DNA from 4 places in the Paenibacillus sp. 7541 genome. Region 2 is predicted to be linked to each of the others. Evidence: riboswitches for the same ligand, from Rfam matches in the RefSeq annotation. Region 2 holds a riboswitch; each other region holds the start of a gene.
What was found. A riboswitch is a leader RNA that binds a small molecule or an ion and turns the genes downstream of it on or off. The one in region 2 is predicted to bind cyclic di-AMP.
Positions count from the first base shown of each region.

Region 1 (3,586 bases), on a different contig from region 2:
GCATTTCTGCAATGGACCGCCGAGGAGGACAAGCAGCTTAGCGAATTATGCGGTCGATTCATGCACCGGAAACTGTATAAATACGTGGAATTTGACATGATGGACGAGTCTTTCATCGACGATATTCGCGAGGCATTCCGGCAAGCAGGCCTTCATCCGGAATATGACCTTGCCATTGATTTTCCGACCGATCTTCCTTATGATAGGTTTCATTCGGGCATGCCTTCGAGCGAGAAGCAGATCCTGCTGCTTGATCGTCATGATCAATTGCGGGAAATCTCGGAGGTATCGGAGATTGTGCGCTCTATAAGCGGGATTCACCAAGGGCGTTATCATCTGTATTTCCCGGCGGAAAAAGTGAAGGATGCGCTTGACCGCATGCCTAAACATATCACAGATATTTTCAGACAAAGCTTGTAAGATAGATTCTGGCTGCGCTAGAAATCTCGGCGTTCCCCCTTATACTTTTAAACAGATCGGGGGCAGGCAAAGCAAGTTTGCGACAAAAAGCAACCCAAAGGAGTGGAAATGACGCGATGCTGTTCGACACACATACCCATCTGGATGCGCATCAATTCGACGAGGACCGGGAGGCCGTCATTGCCCGGGCGCTTGAAGCGGGCGTATCAAGAATGATCAATATCGGTTTTAACCGGGAGACCATTCCGACAACGATGAAGCTGGCGGAGTCCTATGACTTTATTTATGCGGCCGTTGGCTGGCATCCTGTAGACGCGATTACGATGAAGGACGAGGATCTGGACTGGATCGCCTCGCTCTGTGCTCACGAGAAGGTGGTTGCGATCGGAGAGATCGGCCTGGACTATCACTGGGACACCTCCCCGAAGGAGGTTCAGCACCGCGTGCTTCGCCGGCAGATTGGCCTTGCGCGTGAACTCGGCATGCCGATTGTCATTCATAACCGGGATGCGCATGAGGATATTGTGAAGATTTTGCGGGAGGAGAAGGCGTCCGAGGTAGGCGGCGTGATGCATTCCTTCTCAGGGAGCTGGGAAACGGCAAAGCTGTGCCTGAATATGGGCTTTCATATTTCCTTTGGCGGGCCGATTACGTTCAAGAATGCCAAGCAGCCGAAGGAGGTTCTTGTTCAGGTTCCGATGGATCGTTTATTGATCGAGACGGATTCGCCGTATTTGACACCGCACCCGTTCCGGGGGAAGCGAAATGAGAGCGGATATGTTAAGATGGTGGCCGAGGCTGCGGCCGAATTGAAAGGAATTACCGTGGAAGAACTGGCTGAGATTACCACGAGAAATGCTATGGAACGATTTTCCATTAAACAAAATCCGGAGCAAAAGCGGTGAAAAAGAGAGTATTTGCGATTAATTAAAGATTTTTTAATACAAAAGAGGTTGATATTACAATATTTTAACCATTTACTTCGAAAAATGTGGTTGATTGTTGCTTTACAACCTGCATGTAAACAGGATATCATCTTTTCAGTGATAAGAAGCTGCCAAGATTTCGAATCTGCAGCGGACCATTTCATGAACCGTCTCGCTTAATCCCTGCTTTTTGGGGAACGGGGGAACCGATACAGCTTTATGCATCCGCGGGATGCCGGGCCGTATTTGATTTCAGTAATTCGAGTCTTTGGGGTGAATTGAACGGACTTCGCCATGAGCGAAGCTCCCGACATAGGGCGTCACTCTTACGTCCAAACCCGACAGCTAACTCCGTAAGCGAAGTAAGAGGGGAATTCTCGTGCACACCTTTTCCATGATTATTGTCATCAGGAAGCCACGTTAGAGCCTCTAGTACTCTTTCAAGGGCTTCTTTTGTTTTTGAATATTGGAGAGGTGATCGTCATACTGTTGGTAAACAGGAGGTGACGAAGCATGGACGGGAAGACGGGGATTGACGCAGGGCGTTTAGTAGCAGTTCGCTCTGTGGGAAAATTTGCTATAGTCACGTCAAATGCATTTCATGCGTTGTCAGACGGCGGGACTATGAAGGAGGATGGAATAGTGGGCGTTTTTCAATCTGAGAAGACCCATGAATCACAATCATCCAGCATGTCTTACGCATTACGATGGAAGCATGAAAATTTGCGTCAATTGGTGTTGCTTGGCACCATGGGTGCCATCACCGTCTCATTGCTCGTGTCGCTGGTTGTTCATGATCAGACGGGTAAGGAAGTTCATCTTGTGGTTGATGGTCGAGTGACCAAAGTCGAAACGCGTGGTTCCCTGCTTCAAGAAGTGCTGGATGAGCAGGCGATTACGTTGAACCCGCAGGATCAGGTGTCGATGCCCCTGAATGGAGCGATTCAGGACGGCGACCGGATCATTATCGAGCGTGCGGTTCCAATCCAAATTACAGTTGACAGCAAAACTCAAACGCTGTTCACCACCCAGAATACGGTCGCTGATGTGCTCAAGGAAGCTCGCATCACGGTCGGGGTAGATGATAAAGTTGTGCCATCCGAAGACACGAAATTGTCCGGTAACATGGATATCCGTGTCATCCGCGTCACGAAACAAACCGTTCAGGAGCCGGAAAGCCGCACCTTCCGCGTGATCAAGACGGCGGACCCTTCTCTGGTCAAAGGCGATAACCGCGTCATTCAACGCGGCGAGAACGGGGTGCTGATTCATCATTACGAGAAGGTATACCATGACGGAAAGCTCGTTTCCAAGACGAAGATCGGTCAAGAGGTAGAACGGAGAACGAAGGATAAGATTATTGCAGTCGGCACCAAGAAGGCTCCGGAGCCGGAGATCGTCGAGGAGCAGACCGTTCAGACGGCTGCTGTGAATGTTAAGGCTACATCTGCGAAGCTGGCCACCGCGAAGAAGGCGCCAGAAGCCAAGGCAGCGGAGAATAACAATAATGTCGTCTCCAAAGCCGGTGTTGATTTTAAATATACCAAGGTGTTGAACAATGTATCCATGACCGCCTATTCCTCGGAACAGCCGGGCATCGGGACACGTACCGCTTCGGGAACCCGAGTGACCGAGGGCCGTACGATTGCAGTTGACCCTAACGTCATTCCGATCGGCTGGTGGGTATACATCGAAGGACTGGGCTTCCGCCGCGCTGAAGATACTGGCGGCGCGATCAAAGGCAACAAAATCGACGTCTATTATGATTCGCTGAATGCAGCCATTAATTTCGGGCGCAAAAACGGGCGTACCGTCTATGTCATCGGCCCGGTAAAACCGAATGTCAATTAACCTGGACCAGCCATAATTCCAATTTACTTTGCCATGATAATGCTATACTATGTAGCTTATAATATACATTGACGATAAGAAGAGGATGATCATCCTCTTCTTTTATTTTGTGATTTGGACAGCTTGGCACCGGCTGGAATGAACGATGTGCCGGAACGCCATCTGGCGGATGCGAAAGAGGAAGGAAGATTGTATCGTATGATCAAGGAAGTTATCGTGGTGGAAGGCCGGGATGATACGGTTGCGATCAAGCGGGCGGTTGAAGCCGACACGATTGAAACCGGCGGCTCGGCCATCAACCAGCATACGCTGCGCCGGATCGCGCTTGCCAAGGAGCGGAGAGGCGTCATTATTCTGACTGACCCCGATCATGCAGGCGAGAGAATCCG
Region 1 is NZ_NQLZ01000044.1:11,519-15,104, forward strand. Features, by position in the region: gene CHH75_RS22075 (HD domain-containing protein) at 1-420, shown strand, start outside; gene CHH75_RS22080 (TatD family hydrolase) at 537-1,325, shown strand; cyclic di-AMP (ydaO/yuaA leader) riboswitch at 1,510-1,722, shown strand; gene CHH75_RS22085 (resuscitation-promoting factor) at 1,989-3,197, shown strand; gene rnmV (ribonuclease M5) at 3,396-3,586, shown strand, end outside.
Region 1: linked by a shared signal. The riboswitch ahead of CHH75_RS22085 (resuscitation-promoting factor) and the one ahead of CHH75_RS18000 (C40 family peptidase) in region 2 are both predicted to bind cyclic di-AMP.

Region 2 (3,586 bases):
AAGATCAAGAAGCGTGGGCAGCGAAGCAAACGGCGCCTCTGTTCCCGAAGACGGCCCCGGCAAGGCCGTTCCCGCACGGAATGGAGAACTCTCGGATCTGCCGGGCCTCCGGGAGCCGCAGGCATGCCAGGCCTATCCGGTCCTCCCGGTCAGCCCGGTGCTCCCGGCAATCAGGGAGATGCCGGCTGGCCGGGACCACCAGGACAGCCAGGCGGACCGGGTCCTCCCGGAGCGCTGGGTCCTCCAGGACTGCCAGGCCCTCAGGGACCGCCAGGACCCCCAGGTCCGCAAGGGCCTCAGGGAATACCAGGCTCCGCCCTCATCCCTCAGATCGTTGTTTTGCCCATGCTGGAGCGGTACTTCTATACCACCGCAGCGCCGGTTCCGCTGGACCCGCCGCTCGTGATCAATGCCGGTCAATTCACGGACAATAGCGGAGCGCCGGTCACCAGTATCATGGACGTGACTCCCAGCGGGTACTCGCGGTTATACATCAACGGAATCGTTCAGGAGGCGGCCATCTATTCTGTTACAAGCACCGCACTCACCATCTCCTCCCCAGGCGACCTCCTGCAAGCCGGCACCCCAGTGCTGCTGGAGGTGCTCCGGTTTGATGCATCAGTTCTGCCATGATCGGCCCGGCTTCTATAAACAAAAACAGCAAGGGAGAATCAGATGCCGCATCCGCTTCTCCCTTGCTTCAGCCCTTGTTCTACCGCACTCAAAAATAAGGTGCATGCTTAATGATCACAGCACCGGTGGAGGCAAGCTTGCTCTGGCACCCAAGCCGGTAGCCTTCATCAATCTCCTCCGGATCAAGCCTGCGCTCCTCCGCCAGGTTCGGTTCAGATAAATGCTCGGCTCCCTCGATGACTAGACAACGGCAGCGCGCACAAGTTCCCCGCTTGCAGAAAGAATTCCAATCCACTTCATTCCTCTCTGCCAATTCCAGAATCGTCAGACCGGTGACCGGTACAACCTTGCGCTGAACATTGCGGCCCCGCAGTTCGACGACCGCCTCGCCTACCGGCTGCGCCGTTTCCCCAGCCTCCTTAGACTCAGGTTCGCTTGTCTTCCCTGCTTCATCCCCTTTGATCCATTTCCTCCACCACTTGATCAATGCGCTCCCTCCCTGCTGTTCTTCCCAATGGTTGCTCTCTGCTTCCACTTCCTGCTTCTTATTATAACCTGTCCTCTTGATTATGAAATCTGCCAACAGGAAAGGACCGGCTAACATATCTTCGCCGGTCCTTCTATGTCACAATTCATATGTAGACGAATTAGCTTGCCACACCCACCAGCTTCGCATAACTTTCCTGATCCAGCACGCGCCGAGCCGTTACGTAGCGGGTCTGATAATAGGATTCGGTCAGTTTGCTGATTCTGACCCCTTTGCTGCTGGAAGCATGTACAAATTGTCCATCTCCGATATAAACGCCTGCATGGGAGATCCCCTTACCGCTTGTGTTGAAAAAGACAAGGTCTCCTACACGCAAATCATCTTTATCGACATGCTCGCCGACTTTGGCTTGGCCTTCAGATGTACGAGGCAAATTCAGATCGAAATTTCTAAATATGTATAATACGAATCCGGAGCAATCAAACCCTTGAGGAGTTGATCCACCCCACTTATAAGGAGTACCCACCAGCTGTTTGACCTCGCGTTGAAAGCTTGGCTGTTCATTCGCAAATGCGGTCATGGCACCAGAAGAAAAAATAATCGCAGACCCTAATAAAGAAATAACCAACTTCTTCAAAAGATACATACTCCCTTCGATGCCTACGGAGTTAGCTAAGGGTTCGGTAGAAGGCTCCCTATATTCCCTTCAATGCAAAGCATGGGAATAATTCACCCGGAATGGTTCCCCCGTTTTCTACAGACGAAATTCGGCAAAAATTCATTAACGTTTTGTAACCTTCTCTAATATAGTATACAAGCCCGCATAATGTCAATAATATCCTTGGAATTGTCCGACAATTGTTTTATCGTGTCGATTCCACTATAAACGAAGCCCATCGGCCGCCTAATACAAGGTTAAAAAACATGACAATTGTGTTACTCTATGAAACTTTCTTGTTGTTTACAAAAATTCAACTGACTTTTAACTAACCTTTTAATTTCGCCTTTCAAAGGGCCTTTAACCGGGCTAACCAATGAATCAACTTAACCCTGCTAACGATCCTTGCACAGCGCAGCGCCCCGTCCTGAATACCCATAATTCAGATTATTTGCAATGGAACAAAGGCCATTCGATACCTTCGAATGGCCTTGTTGCCGTCCTTCTTCCGGCTGCAGCGAAGTCAGATCTTCACTTCGCTGACTCGCGCAGCGGCTGCAGCGCGGCTGCAACCCGTCGCAGCTCTTCAGGGTGAATCGGCGCGAGCGCCGATTGCCCGTAACGAACCGATGTCCCGAAATGCACCTCGGATACGCCCGTCTGCTCAACAAAATCCCGGATCATCGCCCGGCTCAAGCCGCTGCCCGCCAAGATCCGGATATGGCTGTCCTGCGCCGCTTCGACCAGCTGGTGAATTCTCGGAACGGCATCACACGCTTTCGGCTTGCCGCCCGATGTCAGAATGCGCGTAACCGGAGCGTACTGTTTCAGCACCTCCAGCCCCGACATCTGATCCTTCAGCTCATCGAACGCCCGATGAAAAGTAACCTGCAAACTTCCGCTTGCAGCAAGCATCTGCTCCAGTGCGCGTTCGTCAATCATCCCGTCCTCCGTCAGCGCGCCAAGCACGATTCCGGCAGCACCTGTGCTGCGAATCGCCTTGATCTCCGCGACCATCGTCGCGATGTCCCACGCATCGTAGATGAAAGAACGGCTGTGTGGACGAACCATCACATGAACCGGAATCTGAACCGCACGAACAACCTCTTGAACCATACCGATCCCAGGAGTCAGCCCTCCTTCGGTAAAGGCGGTGATCAGCTCCAGCCGGTCTGCGCCACTATGTTCGGCGGTGATCGCGTCCTGGACACAGGTTGCAATGACTTCCAGCAGCATGCCCTTCCTCACCTCCTATCCGAAGCAGGATTCACTGGGGACGGAAACTGCTTCTGTACATAATCCGCCAGCAGCCGGGCACCATATCCGGTCGCCCCGGCCGCCACGTGAGGATACTCCCGCTTGTACTGAACGGTTCCAGCCATATCGATATGAACCCACTGCATGTCTTCATCCACGAAATGACGGATGAACAGCGCCGCTGAAATCGCTCCGGCCAGCGGCGAGGCACCGACATTGCGCAGGTCAGCATAATCGCTCCGCAGGTCGGACACATATTCCTCCACGAGCGGCATCGGCCACAGCCGTTCCCCGTTGCGCTCCCCGATCTCAACCAGATCACGCGTGATCTCTTCATCGCCCCATATGCCGGCAAGCTCAAGTCCAAGCGCCGTGCCGATATTGCCTGTAAGCGTTGCAATGTCGATCACTTTGCGAACGCCCATTGCGGCGGCATGAAGCAGCGCATCAGCCAGGATGAGCCGCCCCTCTCCGTCCGTATTCGCCACCTGAACGGTCAGGCCGTTCGGATATCGGATGACCGAAGACGGGAGCATCGCATCCGGCCCCGG
Region 2 is NZ_NQLZ01000029.1:113,794-117,379, reverse strand. Features, by position in the region: gene CHH75_RS18010 (DUF4183 domain-containing protein) at 124-633, shown strand; gene CHH75_RS18005 (2Fe-2S iron-sulfur cluster-binding protein) at 722-1,216, opposite strand; gene CHH75_RS18000 (C40 family peptidase) at 1,281-1,757, opposite strand; cyclic di-AMP (ydaO/yuaA leader) riboswitch at 1,763-1,903, opposite strand; gene CHH75_RS17995 (copper homeostasis protein CutC) at 2,310-3,014, opposite strand; gene CHH75_RS17990 (leucyl aminopeptidase family protein) at 3,023-3,586, opposite strand, start outside.

Region 3 (3,586 bases), on a different contig from region 2:
TGGGCCGTGAGATTGAGCGTCAATTGAGGCGGCAAGAAGGATGTGTATCCCGCTTCTTCGCTGCCGTTTGAAAAGCCGGTCTTCTGCATGATACGATAATTGAAACATAAGGAGATGGGGAGTCGCTATTGCTGAAGATGAACAAGTTTTTTAAGTTCTGTTTTGCCGTTATTCTCGTTCTGATTATCATTTACCTTTGCTCGTTAGTCAGCTTCATATTCAACCCTCTATTATCCTTTATTTCGGTGATCATCGTTCCGCTGATGCTGAGCGGTTTTTTCTATTATCTGCTGAGGCCGCTGGTGGCTCTAATGGAGAGGAAGAAGATGAACCGGACGCTGGCGATTTTGCTGCTCTATGTTGTGTTTGGGGGGATCCTGGTCGGCTTTCTCATCGGGGTCTGGCCCTCTCTTAAAGCGCAGATCATTGCCCTGGTGGACAATGCGCCGGCGATTTTCGCTGCCTTGAACAAGAAGATGCTGGAGCTGGAGCAAAGCGGCTTCCTGGAAGGTGTGTTTCCGGAAGGCTTCAATCCGTTAACGACGCTGACAGAATATTTGAACCGAGGCTTTACGTTCCTGACGGAATATGTCGTGAATTTGGTGGGAATTATATCGGAATTTGCGATCATTATGTTCATCTTCCCGATCCTGCTGTACTACATGCTGAAGGAGGGCGGCAAATTCGGCGAGCTGATCGTCCGCTTTCTGCCGAACCGTTTCAAGGAAGTCGGCGCGTCGGTGCTTGGTGAAATCGACAGTGCGCTCAAAGGCTTCATCGTAGGTAGGGTGATTGTCAATTTTGCACTGGGGGTCTTGATGTATGTGGGCTTCCTCATTATTGGGCTTCCGTATGCGCTGCTGCTGACGGTCGTTGCGGTCATTGCGAACTTCATCCCGTTTATCGGGGCTATCGTGTCCTCGATCCCGATCATTATTATTGGTTTGATCCAGTCGCCATCCACCGCGATATGGTCGCTTGTCATCATTCTGGTGGCCCAGCAGATACAGGATAATCTGATCGGTCCGTATATTTTTGGCAAGCAGCTGGACATTCATCCGATCACCATCATTGTGCTTGTCCTGGTCGGACAGGACCTGGCTGGCATTATCGGAGTCTTGCTGGTCGTTCCGGTTTACATGATTCTCAAAATTCTGATCAGCCGGATTTACGAGCTGTTCTTCAAGGAGAGATGGGAGCAGTTATAGGGGGGATGAACACCCCGTCAATGAATTCTTTAAGTTTGCGGAATGCCTTGTGTGATGCGGTTTTCAGCCGATCCTTCACCGCTTAAAGGGCTGGATCGGTTTGACATTTCCTAGCATTCCCTGTATTATGAACACACGCTTAGTTTCCGGTTGCTTAAGTCCGGAAAGCGGGGGAACCAGTTTTTTTAGGGGCGAGTCACTTGATTGTCAAGTGTAGGGTACCATCTTACCCGAGTCCGTCAGCTAACCTCGTCAGCAGTGGATGGGTCTTATTACATAATTGAGATTGATACCAAGGCCCTTAATTCTATGGAACAGGGGCCTTTTCTCTTTTCATTGACCCCATGCTGGCGGAGCTATGTTCGGATCCCCCTGCAAGAGGTCTTTTTTCGTTGGTTAAGAAGAGGAGGTGGCAATCAACCGGGCGTAGAGTAAGCGCCAAGCAAGTCCATATGCATATCCACAGGCGGTACAAGTGACGTGGAGTATAAGGAAAAGTCGATTATTAACGCTGGATAATGGGAGCGTTGAAACGGATTTTGACCCTATGAAAACCTAGTTGAAATATGAGTTTACTAGGTTTATTTATTCATGCCTAAAACAGGCATTCACAGATTTCAAGAAAGGTTGTGGGAAGGTTTGAAATTGCAAAAAGTGGCTCTGTTGTTGCTTAGTTTGGTGCTGGTTAGCGTGCTTGCAGCATGCGGGGATCAAGGCAGCACGCTGGAGAAGGCGATCGAGAGAGGGTATGTTACGGTCGGCTTCGCGAACGAGAAGCCTTACGCCTATCAGACGGCCGATGGCGAGCTGACAGGGGAGGCGGTCGAGATCGCCCGCGTCATTCTCGAGCGGCTTGGCGTTGGGGAAATGCGGGGGGAGCTTACCGAATTCGGCTCGCTGATCGCCGGGCTGCAGGCGAACCGCTTTGACATGATCACGGCCGGGATGTTCATCACGCCCGACCGCTGCTCGGCTGTCCTGTTCGCTGATCCGGAGTACAGCATCGGCGAAGCGCTGGCCGTGAAGCAGGGGAACCCGCTGAACCTTGGCAGCTACGAGGATATCGCTGCGAACGAGGAAGCGAGGGTTGCCGTCATGACCGGTGCTGTGGAGATCGGCTACATGGAGAAATCGGGGATTCCATCCGAGCGCATCATCCAGGTTCCGGACCAGGCGTCCGCGATCAGCGCACTGCAGGCCGACCGGGTTCAAGCGATTACGATGACGGGTCCATCGCTGCAGGCGATGCTGGATTCGGCTAGTGATGATCAGATTGAGCGGGTCGCCGATTTCGAGCAGCCGGTCATCGACGGGGAGAGCGTACGCGGATACGGTGCCACGGCTTTCCGTCAGGCCGACACGGAATTCCAACAGGCTTACAATGCGGAGCTGCAGAAGATGAAGGAGTCTGGCGAGCTGCTGGAGATTTTGCAGGAATTCGGATTTACCGAGGATGAGCTTCCTGGCGATATGACGGCAGTCGCAGCGTGCGGGGAATAAAATGCCATCGTCTTGGATTGAATTTTTGCCTACCCTGCTGAAGGGCGCGGAGATCACCGTCATCGTGGCGCTGCTATCCGCGGTGCTAGCCATTGTCGCAGCCTTTATTGCCGGTTTGGGGCGCCTGTCCAAACTGTGGATCGTGCGGACGGTGATGGCGGTGTACGTGGAAGTATTCCGGGGAACGTCGCTGCTGGTGCAGCTGTTCTGGCTGTACTTTGCATTGCCGTTTATCGGGATCGAGCTGCCGAAGATGGCAGCGGCCGTGCTGGCGATCGGACTCAACTTCGGCGCATACGGCTCCGAGATTGTCCGCAGTGCGATTCTTGCGGTGCCGAAGGGACAGTGGGAAGCGGCGGTGGCGCTCAATATGAAGCCGTGGCAGCGAATGTGGAACATCATACTTCCCCAGGCCTCCCTGCGCATGCTGCCGCCATTTGGCAATCAGCTGGTGGAGCTGATCAAGTCGACGTCGCTGGTGTATTTCATCACGATGGCAGATCTTACGTACCAGGCGATGGTGCTCCGCAACAACTACATCTCCTGGACGACGGAAATATTGATTTTGCTGCTGCTGATGTATTTTGTCATGGCAACACTGGTCTCCGTGGGTGTGAAGCTGCTTGAGCGGAAATTGACAGCGGGGAGGCTATAGAGATGTGGGATTGGAATTATGTGCTTGATGTGCTGCCGCAGCTGTTAAGCGCGCTGAAAATGACCGTGTGGATCACACTGTGCTCATTTGTCGTATCGCTGATCGTCGGTTTGCTGCTGGCGCTTGCGGCAAGAAGCCGATTCAAGCCGCTGGCTTATGTCACCAAAGGCATTATTGAATTTATTCGAAATACGCCGCTGCTCGTTCAGGTGTTCTTCTTGTA
Region 3 is NZ_NQLZ01000026.1:20,208-23,793, forward strand. Features, by position in the region: gene CHH75_RS16130 (AI-2E family transporter) at 129-1,208, shown strand; cyclic di-AMP (ydaO/yuaA leader) riboswitch at 1,335-1,481, shown strand; gene ehuB (ectoine/hydroxyectoine ABC transporter substrate-binding protein EhuB) at 1,854-2,708, shown strand; gene ehuC (ectoine/hydroxyectoine ABC transporter permease subunit EhuC) at 2,710-3,363, shown strand; gene ehuD (ectoine/hydroxyectoine ABC transporter permease subunit EhuD) at 3,366-3,586, shown strand, end outside.
Region 3: linked by a shared signal. The riboswitch ahead of ehuB (ectoine/hydroxyectoine ABC transporter substrate-binding protein EhuB) and the one ahead of CHH75_RS18000 (C40 family peptidase) in region 2 are both predicted to bind cyclic di-AMP.

Region 4 (3,586 bases), on a different contig from region 2:
AGCACCGATATCGCTTTGGCCACGACCGTGCCCACACCAAGCTCCTTCAGCAATATAGCTGAAAGAATGCTCATCTGGATATCGTCGCCGATCGCCACAATGCCGCAGTCGAAGTTGCGGACGCCAAGCGACTTCAGCACTCCCTCATCCGTAGCATCCGCCACGACGGTATGCGTCAGCAGCTCGCTCATATCCTCCACAACCTCTTCGTCCCGGTCGATGCCCAGAACTTCATACCCCTGCTCCATCAGTTCAATGGCGAGGCTCGATCCGAACCGCCCTAGACCGATCACTACAAACTGTTTTGGTTTCATGTTTCCCGTCATGCTCCTTACCCAATAATCATTTTGCCTTCCGGATAACGGTACAATTCTTTGTTTTTATTCGGACCCAGCGCATACACGAGCGTCAGCAGTCCAAGCCGTCCCGCAAACATCGTGAAACAGATCAGCACCTTGCCGAAGGCCGTCAAATGAGGTGTCAGCCCCATCGACAGCCCAACGGTGCCGAAGGCCGATGTCGCCTCAAACAAGATCTCCAGAAAATGTCCATCCTCCGTAGGATAAAATCATCGCAACGGTCAGCACAAGCAGCACCGCGAGCAAAGCAATCGTCAATGCCTTCAGAATCCGCTCCTGAGCCAGCCGGTAGTGGAACAGCACAATGTCCTGACGTCCGCGCATCATGGCGACCACCGCCCCGATCATCACCGTAAAAGTCGTCGTTTTGATCCCGCCCCCGGTCGATCCCGGAGAGGCGCCGATAAACATCAGAATGACGATGAAAAATTGTGTCGCCTGCCTCATTCCCGTAATGTCAATCGTGTTCACTCCGGCCGTTCGGGGCGTGACCGACTGGAGCAGGGCCGCCAGCGTTTTGCCGCCGCCATCCAGGGCACCGAGCGTTCTCGGATTCGTGAACTCGAACACCATAATGACAACGGCTCCGACCAATATGAGCGCTCCGCTCATGGACAGAACGACCTTCGAATGCAGGGACAGCTTCCGTTTCTGGCGAAAATCAATCAGATCCGACAATACCACAAATCCAAGTCCCCCGGAAACGATTAAAAATATGGAAACGATGTTGATCAGCGGGTCACTCACGTACCCCGTAAAGCTGTGAAATTGTCCAAACAGATCAAAGCCCGCGTTATTAAACAGCGATATGGCATGAAAAATCCCGAAATAAACGGCCTGCCCGGCCGGCATGTCAAACGCCCAGCGTATCGAGAACAACGTGGCACATACGGCTTCAATAACAAATGTATAAATAATTACCCTCCTGATCAGCCGTACAATCCCTTCCACTGATGTCTGGTTCATGGCCTCCTGCAGCACCAGCCGGTCCTTGAACGAGATGCGCCGCTTGAACATCAGCGCGAACAGCGTTGCCATCGTCATAAAGCCTAATCCGCTAATCTGGATGAGCAGCATGATCACAAGCTCGCCAAAGGTGCTGTAAGTTGTCGCCGTATCAACGACGACTAGACCTGTCAGACATACAGCCGATGTCGCGGTAAACAAGGCGTCAATCGCTCCAAGCGGCTCCCTGCTGGTTGTTGCCACCGGCAACATCAGCAGCATTGTCCCGATCCCGATGAGCGCTGCGAAGCCAAGCGTCAGGATTTGCGGCGGGGACAACTTGAGCCAAAATAATTTCGGGTTCAACTTGTTCACCTTCTGTTGATAAAAGTCAAAGAAAAAAAGACACTGGAAATCCAATGCCCCTTTCTGTTCTGGTTCCTGTGCTGCAGCCTACGAGGTTAGCTGACGGGTTCGGGCTTTCACAGGTTGCCCTATTCCTCCTCATTCATGATGAATCATGAATGACTTAGGAAATTCACCCCAATTACATGGTTCCCCCATTTTCTGGTCGAAATTCGGCTGTCTTATTTTCTTTGCTGAAAGCATGATGTGATTATAACGCAATCGCCTCACGAACCCAATGCTGTTTTTGCTGCAAAATATCTTTAAAAACGTCCGATTTGGGCATATTCAAGAATACGAGCACCTGCTTCTCTTGCATTTTCGTAAGCTTTCATTCGTTTTCATCGATTATTTAAAAAAATGACAGAGGGATAAGCTCCGTGAAGGGCACATATCTATGTTATATTGACTTATAGTTGTTTAAACTCTTCCACATCCGATACTTTCATACTGACGATAGGTATCTAATTTGCAGCAGTTATCCATCTCGAGGAGGAATTTCATGAATCGAATTCAAGAACCGCTGAAACTCAAAGCTAATTTCAGAACATTAATGATTCCAGCCATCGTCGGCCTCGTCTTGTTTCTGCTTCTGCAGATCGTGCTGCCCACCGCCGCCGATCCGGAGCTTCAGACGTCTGTTGTGATCACCAAGGAGGAAGCCTCACAGGCTGCCTCGGAATTTGCCAAGGACCAGTTAGGCTTCCCTGTAGAAGAAGCGACAGAAACGCTGGTGACTTATCAGTCGAATTCTGCGTTGTATGGATATTTGACCAAAGAGAAGAAGCTCGACGAGTACAATAAAACCTATGAGCAACAATATCCCTATGACGTATTCCGTGTTCGCTTCACGCTTCCGGGCTTGGACGCGCTGCTGGTGGATGTACATATGCAGACCGCGGCGGTTATCAGCTATACCCTTGATGCCGCGCACTCGAGCTATGACCGGATTGAGCTGAATACCGGCGCGGTACGGCGGGAAATGCTGCTGCTAGCCGAAGGCAACATGACCTTGTCCGAGAAACAGGCACTGGCAGAGCCCTGGCTCCAAAGGTCCGGCTATGATCCAGCCAGCCTGGAACTGCTTACGCAGGAGGGCGAGCCCAAGCTGGAATATGCCGATCCGTCAAAATCCGTTCTGGATGCTCAGCTGAAACTGGAGTTCACGTTCGAAGACCGCCAGCTGCGCTCGTATCAGCAGGCCTTCGATGTTCCGGAGCAGCATACCGCCTATGTGGAGAAGCAAACGCAAAACGCGCTTATGCTTACGCTGATCGGGTACGGTTTGTTCACCCTCGTGCTCGGAATTCTCGCGATTGTATACAGCGTGAAAACACGTGCCCACACTTCTTTTAAACGCGGAGTGTTTCTGGCGCTGCTGCTGTTTGTCATCCAGATGCTGAACACCTACAATTTGATGCCTGTGTTCAAAGCCCAGGGGATGTCCAGTTTCGGAATTGCATTCATGATGATCTTTTATGTAATATATTCCCTCGTCTTCTCGGCCCTTCTGTACTTCTCGCTGGTGGGCGGAGACGGGCTGTGGCGTAAGGAGGACGGGCTCAATGTGTGGCCGCGGGCGAAGGAACCGGGTTATGGGCCGTATGTGCTCGACAGCATGAAGCTCGGCTATCTGTGGGCATTCATCTTGCTTGGCATTCAGTCGATCATCTTCATCATACTGAGCCTTACGCTGAATACCTGGGCAACGACGGATTCGGAGCAATCGCCATACAACATGCTGTATCCGTGGCTGTTTCCTTTGATGGCCTGGTTCGCTGGCATATCGGAAGAGGCCGTTTACCGGCTGTTCGGGATTAAAATGGTCAAAAAAATCGTGCGCAGCACCTTTGTCGCCAGCTTGATCACTTCGATCA
Region 4 is NZ_NQLZ01000016.1:100,038-103,623, forward strand. Features, by position in the region: gene CHH75_RS11030 (potassium channel family protein) at 1-314, opposite strand, end outside; partial or broken gene CHH75_RS11035 (TrkH family potassium uptake protein) at 332-1,670, opposite strand; cyclic di-AMP (ydaO/yuaA leader) riboswitch at 1,740-1,898, opposite strand; gene CHH75_RS11040 (CPBP family intramembrane glutamic endopeptidase) at 2,212-3,586, shown strand, end outside.
Region 4: linked by a shared signal. The riboswitch ahead of CHH75_RS11035 (TrkH family potassium uptake protein) and the one ahead of CHH75_RS18000 (C40 family peptidase) in region 2 are both predicted to bind cyclic di-AMP.